Regions from separate parts of the Shewanella sp. Arc9-LZ genome, predicted to be linked through region 1. Evidence: predicted binding sites of a transcription regulator. Region 1 holds the regulator's gene; each other region holds the start of a gene.
What was found. The regulator sigma-54, encoded in region 1, starts transcription at its own class of promoters, with help from an activator protein. The targets are predictions, from matches to a motif close to GTTGGCACGNNNNTNGNNT.
Positions count from the first base shown of each region.

Region 1 (4,603 bases):
GCTACTTCAGCATCTGGGCCTTGAGCTGTCACCGTAATCATTTTACCGATACCACTTTCAAGCATTAATAGCCCAAGTACGCTAGCTGCGCTGGCGTTTTTTTCGCCTTGAGTTAAGGTGATGTTAGCATCAAAATCCGCCGCTAACATCGCGAGTTTTGTGGCGGCACGGGCGTGTAAGCCCAATTTATTTGAAATGGTCACTTGGCGTTCAAGTTTGATCATTGACGCGATCCTATGCTCACTTAGTTATTAGTATCACTGATATTTAATTCTCTGTGGCGAGCATTAACCGTGTGTTTACTGCCTTGTCGAAATCGTTTTGCTAATTGATCTGCAATATATACCGAACGGTGCTGACCACCAGTACAACCAATCGCGATGGTAAGGTAACTGCGATTGTTACGTTCTAAATGCGGCATCCAAGTTTCAAATAGGTTTTCAATTTGCCAAATAAATTTATTAACTAATGGCTGACGACCTAAAAATTCTTGTACGGGCTCGTCTAAACCCGTAAATGGACGCAGTTCTATTTCCCAATGTGGGTTGGGTAAAAAGCGTACATCAAACATAAAATCTGCTTCTGTCGGCATGCCGTGTTTAAAGCCAAAAGATTCAAAGTTAATCACTAACTCTTTATCAACACTGCCTAATAATATTTGCCTAACTTGGTCGCTTAATTCGTAGATATTTAGCGCAGAAGTGTCGATATAGTGATCAACAATTTTTGCGATAGGCTCAAGTAAACGGCCTTCTAGTTTTATCGCTTCTTGCAGTGAAATATGATTTTTAGATAACGGGTGTAATCGACGTGTTTCGCTGTAACGTTTAAGCAATACTTTGTCATTGGAATTTAAAAAGAAACTGATAATTTCAGTGTCATTCTCAAGTAGTGCCAATTGGTCTTGAAGCACTTTACCTTGTTCTGCAATGTTACGAACATCAACGCTAATCGCAACCAAATCATTACTGCCTTTAAGCTGGGCTAATAATGTGCCAATGAGTGGTAAAGGCAAATTATCAACACAATAATATCCTAGGTCTTCTAATACTCTCAGGGCAACGGATTTCCCTGAGCCTGAACGTCCCGATACTATAACTAGTTTCATGCAGTAATAACCTGATAAAGTTCTGTTGCGTCGTGAGTTTTACGAAGCTGTTTCAATATTTGCTTATCGCTTAACTTTTGGGCCATGCTCGATAACGTGCCTAAATGTTGTTGGCACTGGTCTGCAGGTACTAACAAAGCAAATAAAAGATCCACGGGTTGCTTATCGATTGCATCAAAGGCAATGGCTTCTTCACATTTAATAAATATCGCGATAGGGTGATCGATGGTCGTTAATCTACCATGAGGTATCGCAATGCCATTTCCTATACCTGTGCTACCCATTTTCTCTCTCGCTAACAGGCTTTCAAAAACCTCTTGCGAAGACAGGGTTGGGTACTGGGCAGCGACTAAATTGCTGATGAGTTCCAGTACTTTTTTCTTACTGCCCGGTGTGGCACAGGTAGTGCATTCCGGCTGCAGAATGGTACAAAGTTCCATCGTTAGTGTTTTGTATTCTTCTCTTTGTGTTTAATTACCTGACGGTCGAGTTTATCGATCAGGGCGTCTATTGCAGCATACATATCAGTACTTTCTGACATTGCAAAAATTTCTGCGCCATTAATGTTGATTTTGGCTTCTGCTTTTTGTTGTAATTTTTCTACATTGAGCACAACGTGTACATTATGGATCTGATCGAAGTGTCGTTCAAGCTTTGAAAATTTACTGTGGATGTATTCACGTAAAGATTCTGTTATTTCGACATGACGTCCAGTCAGACTTATTTGCATAAAAAATCCTCCATTGCCTAGTAGGTTATAAACTCTTACGTTGGTTTGAGGGCGGGATCATCATTGCTTCACGGTATTTTGCTATCGTACGACGAGCAACGTTTATGCCCTGTTCTGCCAGAAGCTGAGCCATTTTACTGTCACTCAGTGGTTTTTTCTGGTTTTCTGCGGCAACCAGCTTTTTGATAAAAGCACGAATGGCCGTTGATGAGCATTCCCCGCCATCGTCAGTACTGACATGGCTAGAGAAGAAGTATTTTAGTTCAAATAAACCTCGAGGGGTGTGCATATATTTTTGTGTGGTGACTCGTGAAATGGTCGATTCATGCATTTCTACAGCTTCAGCGATATCATTGAGCACCATAGGCTTCATGGCTTCTTCGCCATATTCAAAAAAGCCTTGCTGAAATTGCACAATGCAATTTGCCACTTTAAGTAAAGTATCATTACGGCTTTCAATACTTTTAATAAACCATTTAGCCTCTTGCAGATGGCCTCGAATAAATTGACTATCCGACGGGTTTTTACTGCCTCTAGCCATGGCTGCATATTGCTGATTAACACCAATTTTAGGCATGTTGTCTGGGTTTAACTCTACTACCCAACGGCCATTTTTCTTTAATACTGTGACATCGGGAATCACGTATTCATCATCCATGGGGGTAATTAATAAGCCCGGACGAGGATTGAGTGTCTGGATTAGAGTGATTGCGTCACGTAACTCATTTTCTTTTAGTTTTGTTTTTCGCATCAATAATCTGAAATCACGGCCAGCAATTAACTCTAAATAGCCTTTAATTAACAAACGGGCATTATCGATATGGGGTGTGTCGTTAGAGTATTGCGCTAATTGAATAAATAGGCATTCACTTAAATCACGTGCAGCAACACCCACAGGGTCAAAGTGTTGAACGCGTTTTAATACCGCTTCAACCTCATCGAGTTCCACATTTTCATCACCCATGGCTTCGAGAATATCTTCGGTACTTTGGGTTAGATAACCGCGTTCATCAATGGCATCAATAATGGCGGTGGCAATGGCGAGATCTGTGTCTGAAAATGGAGTGAGATTTTTTTGCCATTCTAAGTGTTCGTACAAACCTTCAGTAGTTTCACCTTGAAAGGGCATGTCGTCATCGCGCATGCTTGCACTGCCTGAACCTGACATAGGTGAGGCTGTGTATACTTCATCCCATGTGGTATCCATGGCTAAATCATCCATGGTTTCTTTGGTCATGGATTCTGCTATGTCGACGGTGGAAGTGTCTTTTTCGACATTAACAATACTGTTGTCACTAAAGTCTGTATCCGCTTGGTCGCGGTTTTCTTTTAAGGAGTCTTTTGCTTCAGAAAACTCATCTTCTATTTCAAGCAATGGATTTGAATCTAATGCTTGTTGGATTTCCTGCTGTAGCTCCAATGACGATAATTGCAGTAAGCGAATGGCTTGCTGCAATTGTGGGGTCATGGTTAAGTGTTGACCCATTTTAAGTTGGAGTGACGCTTTCATTTACCGCTTATCCCTAGATGATTTTCCATAAAAATGACAATCTCGAACTGTAATAGATTGCCATAAACATCAATGACATTTAACGTTGTTTAGGTATCGTTCAATGAAATGAGTTAGCTAGACTAAAAGGCCAGTAAAGTAACTATAGCTTGAATTGTTCACCTAAGTACACAGCTCGAACTTGTTGATTACTTAATATCTCATCTGGTGTGCCTTCGGCAATTAAATTACCCTGGCTAACGATATAGGCTCGCTCACAAACGTCTAGCGTTTCACGTACGTTATGGTCGGTAATTAATACCCCTAAACCGCGGTTTTTAAGTTGTTGGATGATTTTTTTAATGTCGATGACCGAAATAGGATCAACACCAGCAAAGGGCTCATCAAGCAAAATAAATTTTGGATTAGCAGCTAAAGCGCGCGCAATTTCAACACGACGACGTTCACCACCCGATAACGACATGCCTTGGCTGTCGCGTATGTGAGTAATGTGGAACTCTTCGAGTAGGTGCTCAAGCTGTTCAATACGTTGGTCTGTGCTGAGCTCTTTGCGAGTTTGCAGTACGGCCATTATGTTGTCGTAAACGGTGAGCTTGCGGAAAATACTGGCTTCTTGTGGTAAGTAACCTATACCTTTGCGGGCGCGCAAATGCATTGGATCGGCAGTAAGGTCGTCATCGTCAATCAATATTCGGCCTTTATCGCTTTTTACTAAGCCGACAACCATATAAAAGGTGGTGGTTTTGCCTGCACCATTGGGGCCTAAAAGACCGACAATTTGGCCGGTTTTAACCGTTAAACTCACATCTTTAACAACTTGACGAGCTTTATAGCTTTTAGCTAGATTTTCAGCGGTTAAGGTAATTTGGGTCATGGTTTGATCTGCTTGTTAACAGGAATTTCAGGGAGTTTTTGCTTTGGCGCCGACTCGTCTTGGAAATTCTCTGGTTGAATGATGGTGATTACCCGATCTTGCCCTGTACCAGTACTTTCGGCAATCAGCTCTTGAGCACTGATGTTGTACTTGATTTTATTACCGGTAACCTGGCTACCTGATTGATCCAATTTGGCGTTGCCAGTCAATGTGAGTGTAGTGGTGGCAAGGTCATAGCTAATTTCGTTAGCACTTGCGGTACCAATTTTACCGTCATCTAATTCTTGTGAAAATGTAGCCGGGGTGCCAGTAGCAATTAATCTCTTACTGGTGGTGTTTTCAGGGGTAAACGCCCGTAACTGATCTGCATTGATATTAATC
Region 1 covers NZ_CP048031.1:4,169,202-4,173,804, reverse strand. The annotation lists gene GUY17_RS17960 (HPr family phosphocarrier protein) at 1-224, opposite strand, end outside; gene rapZ (RNase adapter RapZ) at 245-1,108, opposite strand; gene ptsN (PTS IIA-like nitrogen regulatory protein PtsN) at 1,105-1,548, opposite strand; gene hpf (ribosome hibernation promoting factor) at 1,551-1,838, opposite strand; gene GUY17_RS17940 (RNA polymerase factor sigma-54) at 1,864-3,348, opposite strand; gene lptB (LPS export ABC transporter ATP-binding protein) at 3,491-4,222, opposite strand; gene lptA (lipopolysaccharide transport periplasmic protein LptA) at 4,219-4,603, opposite strand, start outside.

Region 2 (4,603 bases), 2.3 Mb from region 1:
TTTAAGTGTTGGGGCTCTGAGTCTTACAGCACGTTTTTCAAACGTTTGGTTAAACAGTTTACAAATAGGAGCTGATTGTTCGTTAGCGCTAATGATACTTTCTAATTCGTGAAGTACACCGCGACTGCTCGATGACCTCTCGACAAAAAGTAGCATCGAAATAGGTAATAAGCGGGGTGTTTCTTGGGTTAATGCTTTTTTAATATCTTGGTGCCCAGCAAGCTTGGGATATTGCAATAACTCTAGTGAGTTTATGTCAATTTGATTACTGCTAAAGTATGAGGTCCAAAAAGATGGTGAATGTATATCTTCATTGATGAGATCTTCTGAAAGCTCATTATCTTCTGGTAGCAATTGTTGCAGCAGGGCTTCATTGATTTCAGTGTCTTCTGTTTGGGCTGAAAAATAGAAATTATTGTTTTGTTGTTCAATGGTGGCTTCATTAAACAGCAGCGGTGAGACAACCGTTTTGAGCTCACCTTTTATAGTGACTTTACCGACAAATAGATATCGTGCGTACAGCAGTATTCTTTCTCTTTGGTACATTGCCACTCGCTTAAGCATTGGCTCAGCAAATTCTTGCGGGATAGGAAAACGAGGTAAAAAACCTGTCCCTAGCTCATCTTGCCCTTCAAGAATGAGACGATCTTCTTGTTTAAACTTGTTCACATTCCAAAGATTGATGGAGGCGCTATCTTCCTTATAACAATCTTTGTAATAGGAAATAATCTGCTGATAACTCAATGGCACAATTCCATTTATTGATGATCCCAAGACAAATTAGACACAATACGGCAAGGCTCGCAGCGAAAATGAAACATGTCTAAAAGTGGCTCATCTAGCTTCCAATCTTTAGATCCACAGCGTGGGCAGGGGCGAGCTAGCTCTGCTTGCAATGATTCGCCGCCCACACGGTATAAGTAATAATAGGTGGGGATATTAGTTAAATATTCTATCCGGCCACGTAAATCCCAACCGCGTCTAAATAAGTCACTGTCCGCTCGAGTGATCTCATCCAAAGCTGCATACTCTGCTTTAGTGGCTGCGGCCATTTGCAGTTCATCGCATGCTTGCCACTCTGTTTGCCATTTTATGATGCGTTTGTGATCGCCATTAAAAGTAGCAGGCAGTTGATAAAGAGGTATTGGTAACAGGTTATCGCCATTACGCAGTGGCGAACACATGTGCACATAACTGGTATACAGCAGTTGCCATGAAGGCGTGTCGGTATTACTAGCTTCTGAATTAATGTCTTGGCCGATAAACTTTTCTCTAGGGGCCAATAGTTTGGCTGCGGTTAAGCCTGCTAAGGTCACTTTTACCCATGGGCTACTGTGACGGTTTGCTAAGCTGGTTTTTTCAGGTAGCAGCAGACGAACTCTAAATTCACCATCATTAAAGGCGACCGCAAATTCACGTCCTAAAATTTGTCCATTAGCTCGTAAGGCTTCAAGAAAAGCGTTAATGGCTTTCTCTACCGTCTCAATAGTCGTATCGGCAAAACATTCAAAGCGTAGTTCGGTGACAAACATCTATTGGTCAGCCTTATTATTGATTATGTTGCTTTGAGCCATATTATTTTGTAATTGGTTTTCTAACTCAGTAACTCGTTGGGTTAGCTGACTAATATGTTGTTGTAGGGTCATAACCTGTTGAATCACTTGAGTAAGATCGGGTTGATCATGTGATGGGACATCGGCTATTGATGGAATGTCTGCTAATTCCGGTAAATGTTGCCACTCAGATTTAGGCAGCGCCTTAAATTGTTGTAAACCTTGGATAAGGGTAGGCATCGGAATGCTATTGCCTAAACGACTTTTTATCAGGGCCAAGCTGGGCGTATGCCCATTGTTAGCAATTGATTTTGCTGCGGCAAGTACTTGTTCAATTGGACTCATTGTTGGTTTAATTCCTTAATTCCATATAGTGAGATTAACTAATTTCTTGTTGAGTTAAAACATAAAGCTATATAAATCAGTATATTATTTTATGGCACGATTTTGGCTTAAAGGATCTGTAAATACAATGCGGATTTTATTTTAACAAAAAGGATGCAACATGAAATTAAAACTTATCGCAGCGGCATTAATTGGCGCTACATCACTAGGATTAAGTGGTTGTGTTATTAGTGTCGGAGACCATGAATCGGGTAAAAGTGCTGATTATTGGCAAGTGCAACAAGATAAAAATCGTGATCTGTTGAGCAAATTGTCTATGGGAATGAGCAGTGATCAAGTCACAACCTTAATGGGAACGGCTGATTTTAGTGAAGCTTATACCAAGTCGGCTCAAAATAATGCAGAGCAATCCATCAAAGTGTTGTTTTATCGTACCCAATGGGCAGAAGGCGATGGTAAAACAACCAAAGATGAATGCACGCCAATTGTGTTCAAAGATGACGTTTTAGTGGGCTGGGGTGATACCGCCTACAGACAGCACTAATTGCCGAGTGAGGTTATCCGACATTAAGTGTTAATTACAATTTAGCTCGCATCATCACGTCCAATTGGTCAATCACTTCTGACCATTGGGCGTCTTGTAATAATGCCTCTTTTAAAAATGCTTTTTGACCTGAATTCCAGCAATCGGCATCAGTAATTAATGTGTGTTTATCCAGTTTGTTTTGGATAACAAAGTCGTCGATTCCCTCTTGATCGTGAGGCAAACCTAATTGCTTAAATAAGTGACTTAAATCATTTGATGTAGTGTCCATTTGGCGCATTCCTTATGATGGTTAGATAAACAATTTTAGTATCCGTCTTGATGAGATAAATTGCAAACAACTGACACTCACAATCGCTAACAGGCAAAATGGGTAAACAAAACTTGTACAATGTTTCAAACTTGTTAAGTTAAGTTTAGCGAGTTAACCAACAAGGAATAATAATGGACAATAACACCTTGGAAACTTTACGTGCAGTATATTTGACGGCAGAAGACTTACGAGTCGCAGCTTCTATTCTTTATAACGCTTATCATGATGATCCCTATTTTATCGAGGTACTTGGGCAAGATGACAATCAACAATACGAACAGAAACTTCGCGCGGCGATTCGTGAAGAGTTAAATGAACTGTGGCAACAAGAACAACCTTTAATTGGCTTATTTGACGGTGACCGTTTAATTGGAGTTGCCTGTGTGATTACGCAACAAGTACCTTTGGGTGAGGGGCGTTATTGGCATTGGCGTTTTAAAATGATGTTGGGTACAGGATGGAAATCAACTCAAGGGTTAATGCAAAAAGAGACCTGCATTTTAGAACATCTTCCTTCGCAAAAATGCGGGGTTTTGCAATTTATTGCCTTATCCCCCAATGAGCAGCAAAAAGGTTATGGTGCCAAGTTAATTCAAGCGGTATTGAGTTGGTGTGATGAGCAACCTGGGCTTGATGGCATTGGGGTATTTGTGAGTAACTCTTCGCACCATCAAGCATTCGTGAAACAAGAATTTGTCAGCATTGCCACTGTGAGTATTGGCAATATTGAAGGTGAAATATTGTTTTACAGTAAGGCATAGTGTCTAAAATGAAAATAATCTAATACTAACAGAGCATACCATTAGCGAGTTGTTAATAAGGAGTGAGTAATGGAACCTAAGCGTTATTCTTCATTTGCAGAGTTTTATCCATTTTATCTGTCGCAACATCAAGATCCCGTTTGTCGAAGACTGCATTACATTGGCAGTAGCATTATTTTAGTGATCATTATTAACACTTTGATTAACCAACATTGGTGGCAGTTATTGTGGTTGCCGGTAGTCGGTTATGGTTTTGCATGGTTAGGGCATTTTATATTTGAAAAAAATCGCCCCGCAACATTCACTTATCCGCTATACAGCTTATGGGCAGATTGGGTCATGTTTGGTCAAATGATAAGGCGTTTATGGCGCAAATAACCCTGGAAGTATTAACTTGCTCACGCTTTTGTAAGCAATATCCTACAAGTGTGTAAGGGATCTTATCTAAAGTTGTCAGTGTTTAACGTTATAAATTATTGTTAATCTTTTAAAATCAGGTAATTACATTTTTCTAACGATTTACTGACATGTGGGATGTGTATTTAAATGGAGTTGAGTGACTTTTATCGGCGTTTATTTTGGCTAGAATGTAGTTATCGAAGGCGGGTCATCAGTTGGTTTTCTTAGGATGAGAAATAAGACTAATGATGCTTAAGAATATTAAGGATGATACTAGGACACGCTCACGGATTAGGGCATAAGCTCGGCAAATGGATAGCCGAATCAAGGATGGGTGAAGACAGTAAATAGTCGACACAAGGAAAAAAAGGATAGGGCTGCAGGATGCAGCTGGGATAATTCAACGGATTGAATAGATTTACCGCTCAGTCAACGGATAGGCTGTTCAACGGAATGAAACTCATGCGTTTGTTTGTGTTACACAAATAGACAAGGAAATGAGAACAGGGAAAAGGACTGCAGGAAGCATGTTTACATGGATGGTGCAGGGAGCAAATTTCAGCCGGATTGCTGACAAAAGTGTTAACGGGCACAACCTTATAACTTAAGGTTGTGCCTTTTTGCTTTCTGGCGGAAATTATCCAGCCTTAGAATAATGTATTGGTTACGATGATGTATGCTTCGTTAC
Region 2 covers NZ_CP048031.1:1,596,244-1,600,846, forward strand. The annotation lists gene GUY17_RS06840 (DEAD/DEAH box helicase) at 1-669, opposite strand, end outside; gene GUY17_RS06845 (Zn-ribbon-containing protein) at 759-1,532, opposite strand; gene GUY17_RS06850 (hypothetical protein) at 1,533-1,898, opposite strand; gene GUY17_RS06855 (DUF3192 domain-containing protein) at 2,059-2,442, shown strand; gene GUY17_RS06860 (DUF2789 domain-containing protein) at 2,477-2,713, opposite strand; gene GUY17_RS06865 (GNAT family N-acetyltransferase) at 2,887-3,516, shown strand; gene GUY17_RS06870 (DUF962 domain-containing protein) at 3,586-3,894, shown strand.
Region 2: the regulator sigma-54 is predicted to act here: its motif matches at 1,989-2,007, upstream of GUY17_RS06855 (DUF3192 domain-containing protein).

Region 3 (4,603 bases), 2.2 Mb from region 1:
TTAGCATTAGTATTGATGCGACTATAGATACAGCCGACGTAATCAGTTTAATTTTCATGCATTACTCCTTAAAAAGGCCACCAGTCACTCATAAAGAATGAACTCAGCCAACCGACTTTTTGGGAGTCAGCAAACGTACCGGTACCGCTATACTGAATACGAGCGTTAGCCACTCGTGTCGAATCGATTGTATTGTCTGGATTAATGTCTTCGCTGCGGATCATTCCGGTGACACGAATAAACTCATCACCGTTGTTAATAGAAATCCATTTTTCACCGCGGATCACCAAGTTACCGTTACTGAGCACTTGGATGATATTGGCCGAAATACTGCCATCTAAACTGTTAGATTGATCGGCGTCAGATTCGCGCTTGGTGTTCATGCTGTCGGAGTAACCCAAATCAATTGGGACACCACTGATGGAAATATTTTTACCGCCGGCATAAATGGGCTCTACACTTAAATCTGAGCCTTTTTTGATTTCGTTATTGGCACTTTTCGACGCTTGAGTAGACTCTTTTAAGGTCACGGTAATAATGTCGCCGACGCGATGCGCACGAATATCGGAATACAAGCTTGATGCTTGGCTATCAAGATAAATAGATCCCGTTGGCGCCACCTGCGTCGGAACGGTATCTGGGTATACCGGCGCATAAAATGGGTCATCAGCAATCGGTTTCTTGGCAGTAGAACTACAGCCAGCCAATAACACTACTGAGGCTAACGCAATGTATTTAATCATGTTAGCTCCTTAGAGATTCTGATTAATATAAGACAACATCTGATCAACTGCTGAGATAACTTTAGAGTTCATCTCGTAAATACGTTGACCTTGAATAAGGTTGACCAACTCTTCTGTTACATTCACGTTAGAGGTTTCTAGTGCTCCTTGGCGAATAGAACCTAAGCCGTCTTGCGACGCAGTACCTTGAATAGGTGTGCCACTTGCACCCGTTTCGGTATACAAGTTTTGTCCTAACGGATCTAAACCTGCCGGATTAATAAAATCGGTCATGGTTAACTGGCCAATAACTTGACTGGCTGCGGTACCAGGGGTTTGCACTGACACTTCGCCCGATGCCGATACCGTAATACTGGTGGAATCATCCGGGATGGTAATTGGCGGTTGCACCACATAACCTGAACCCGGGGTTACAATCTGACCAGTATCATCTAAGCTGAACTGGCCATTACGCGTGTAGGCTGCTGTGCCATCTGGCATTTGCACTTCAAAAAAGCCCGAACCTTCAATCATTAAATCTAATGAGTTATCGGTAGTCAGCATGTTGCCTTGGGTAAACATTTTTTGGGTAGCAACAACTTTAGTACCCGCACCAATGTTTAAACCATTGGGTAACTTGCTGTTGTCTGAGCTAATACCACCGGCTTGATTAACCGTTTGATAAAGTAAGTCTTCAAATACCGCACGACTTTTCTTAAATCCGACAGTACTGGCGTTGGCCACGTTATTTGAAATAACGGCAATGTTAGTTTGCTGGGCATCGACACCGGTTTTACTTATCCATAACGCTGGATGCATAATAATTACTCCTAACTAATTCTCATCAAGGAAGTGGACGCCCGATCAATTTCTTCAGCGTTCTTCATCATTTTGACTTGCATTTCGTATTGACGTTGAATATCAATCATGGCGACCATTTCATGCACTGAGTTCACATTACTGCCTTCAACCGCGCCGCTTTCAACTTGAACGCCGGGGTCGTTTGGTGCATTGCCACCCGCAGTTAAGCGAAACAACCCATCTTCACCGCGCATTAGGTTTTCGTTACCAGGATTAACTAATTTAATCCTCGCGACCTCTTCTATCACTTCAGCGGTTGCTCCTTGCGGACGTACTGAAATAATACCGTTGGCGGAAATTTCTATTTTCTCAACCGGAATGGGTAACACAATAGGACCCGAAGCTCCCATTACCGGACGGTTACTGCTATTTAACAACAAACCTGTACTGTCAATTTTTAAACTGCCCGCACGGGTGTATCCTTCAGAACCATCTGCCGCTTGCACTGCAAGCCAACCATCACCCTTAACCGCAATATCAAGGTCACGACCAGTGGTTTTAATCGGACCACCGTTAAAATTACTGCCAGGGCTTTCCATCATCGAAAATACCCGTGTAGGCAAGCCTTCACCAAATGCCTGCATTGAACGGGCTTGGACCATGTCAGCTTTAAATCCATCAGTATTGGCGTTAGCAAGATTGTTCGCACTCACTGCTAGGGCATTCATCCCCTGCTTTGCGCCACTCATGGCAATATAAAGAAATTTGTCCATTTTTTGCTCCGTCAAACTTTCTGCAAAAACACTATATACACAGAACAAGCAAGCATCATGCCAATGAGATTTAAGTTGTGTTGTAAGGAGGTAACTACATGAATCGGTTAATCAATAAAATTAACGAATAACGCGTGAGTGTCAAAAAAGCATCTATCAACACTAGTGAGGTAATAACAAGGAGTAGCGAGGAGTAACAATAACAAGGATAAAGGCAAGGTGTTGCCGTAAACGGCAACACCTATTATCACGTAAACATAAATTGATAAGGTAAAGGTAAACTTAACGGATTTGTAATATGGTTTGATTTAAGGTGTTGTTGACTTCAAGCGTACGCGAGTTAGCCTGGAAGTTACGCTGAGCCGAGATTAAATCAACCAGCTCTGTGGTTAAATCAACGTTTGATTGCTCAAGGGCAGATGAACGAATACTACCAAATGTACCGCTATTGGCTTCTCCCGCTAATGCAGCACCTGAATCGATACTGGCTTTCCAAGATGTATTACCCACCTGTGTAAGGCCTTGTTCATTAGCAAAGCGTACTAATGCCACGCGCGCTAACGGAACCGTTGAGCCATTACTGTAACTAGCGGTAATTAAACCATCGGAACCAATACCAACATTGGTTAATCGACCGACGGTAATACCATCTTGAGTCAATTCAGTCACTTCAAACGGAGATGCATATTGAGTCGGATTATTAAATTTTATCGTAAGCGCTTGAGTACCATCGGCCCCAGGACCTAAAGCACCTGCACCAGCAGCACCTAAAGCCTCAGTGGTAATAGTGGTAGGGTCACTGATAGTATAAGCACCAACAGAGTTAAACTTAAGCACCGCACCTGACCATGTGCCAACACCACTAGGGTTGGCAGCTGATGCGAGCCCTGTTGCATCCACGAGACCATCACCATCAGTGTCAGTATCGGTATCAGTAATATATTTTCCAGCAGTTGTTACATCGACAGGATCACCATCAACAGCATAAAAAGCCACCCAATTACTTTCGCCAGTATGCGAACCACCAGTGGGTTTAACAAAGTAAGTGGTCATAATATGCGATTCACCTAACGAATCATAAATCGTCACCGAGGTGGAATTATTAAATGTATCAGAATCTGCAGGATTAAAATTAATTGGATCTAGGGCTATTTCACTCACATTGAGATTCATCTGCAAACCAACATTTTCAGTTTGCACTGGGCTACCCGCCGTGTCAGGAATCTTAATCGGTTGGGTTGTGGTTAAACTCACCGAGGTTGAGTTACCGTCTTCATCCACCGGGAAACCTTGTAAAAAATTCCCTGCTGAGTCAACCATATAATTGGCCGAATCAACTTTAAACGCACCCGCACGGGTATATGACTGATCTTGCGAACCTAATTCAGAAGAGGTAACAAAGAAACCACCACCACTGATCGCCATATCCAATGAGTTACTGGTAAATTGCAAGCTACCTTGATGAAACTGCTGCGCAACTTGTGTAGTAGTTGTACCGCCACCCACAGCCGTTTTACTGTTAGAAAAAATTGAATTGGCGTAAACGTCAGCAAATTCAGCTCGAGACTCTTTAAAACCAATAGTATTGACGTTAGCGATGTTATTCGCGGTTGTATTTAAATCTTTTTGCGCGGCAGCGATACCACTCAATGCGATGTTAAATGACATATTACACCTCTCACAATTAATTCATTTATGATGACAACTAACGATTCGTTGTTAGCCGTACTATGTTTCAGATACTGCGAGTACGTCAGATAACTTAATTCCACCTACTCCACGCAAATTCAAAATTGCTCCTGTTGCTACAGTGCCTAATGACACACTGGTAACATGAGCGTAAGTCGATACGGCTAAATCTTGTGACGTTCCATCGACTTTACCACTGGCCTTAATGGCATAATTACCCGCTTTAGCTGGGTTACCACTTTTATCTAGACCATCCCAAGTCACATCAACATTGCCGCCTTTACTGCCGTCAACATTAAAGCTCTTAATAAGCTGACCCGACTCGTCTTCAACCCTTACCGTAATCGTTTCAATTGCTGACGGCGTACTGATCACCCCTTTTATCTCAGAGCTTTCGGTAGAGATAGCGCCGGTATCAGAAGGAATGAGCACTTTGCGGCCAACCAAGCCTGAAGCTTGTAACGCCTGGCTAGAACTCATCACAGTATTAAGGTTAAGGATTTCATCATTAAGATTTGAAATACCATCGACTGTAGAAAACGATGCCATTTGGGCAATCATTTGATCGTTATCAACCGGTTTAAACGGATCTTGCATCGACAATTGCTGACTGAGTAA
Region 3 covers NZ_CP048031.1:1,487,956-1,492,558, reverse strand. The annotation lists gene GUY17_RS06435 (flagellar basal body P-ring protein FlgI) at 1-58, opposite strand, end outside; gene flgH (flagellar basal body L-ring protein FlgH) at 69-743, opposite strand; gene flgG (flagellar basal-body rod protein FlgG) at 753-1,541, opposite strand; gene flgF (flagellar basal-body rod protein FlgF) at 1,553-2,296, opposite strand; gene flgE (flagellar hook protein FlgE) at 2,579-3,964, opposite strand; gene flgD (flagellar hook assembly protein FlgD) at 4,025-4,603, opposite strand, start outside.
Region 3: the regulator sigma-54 is predicted to act here: its motif matches at 2,343-2,361, upstream of flgF (flagellar basal-body rod protein FlgF).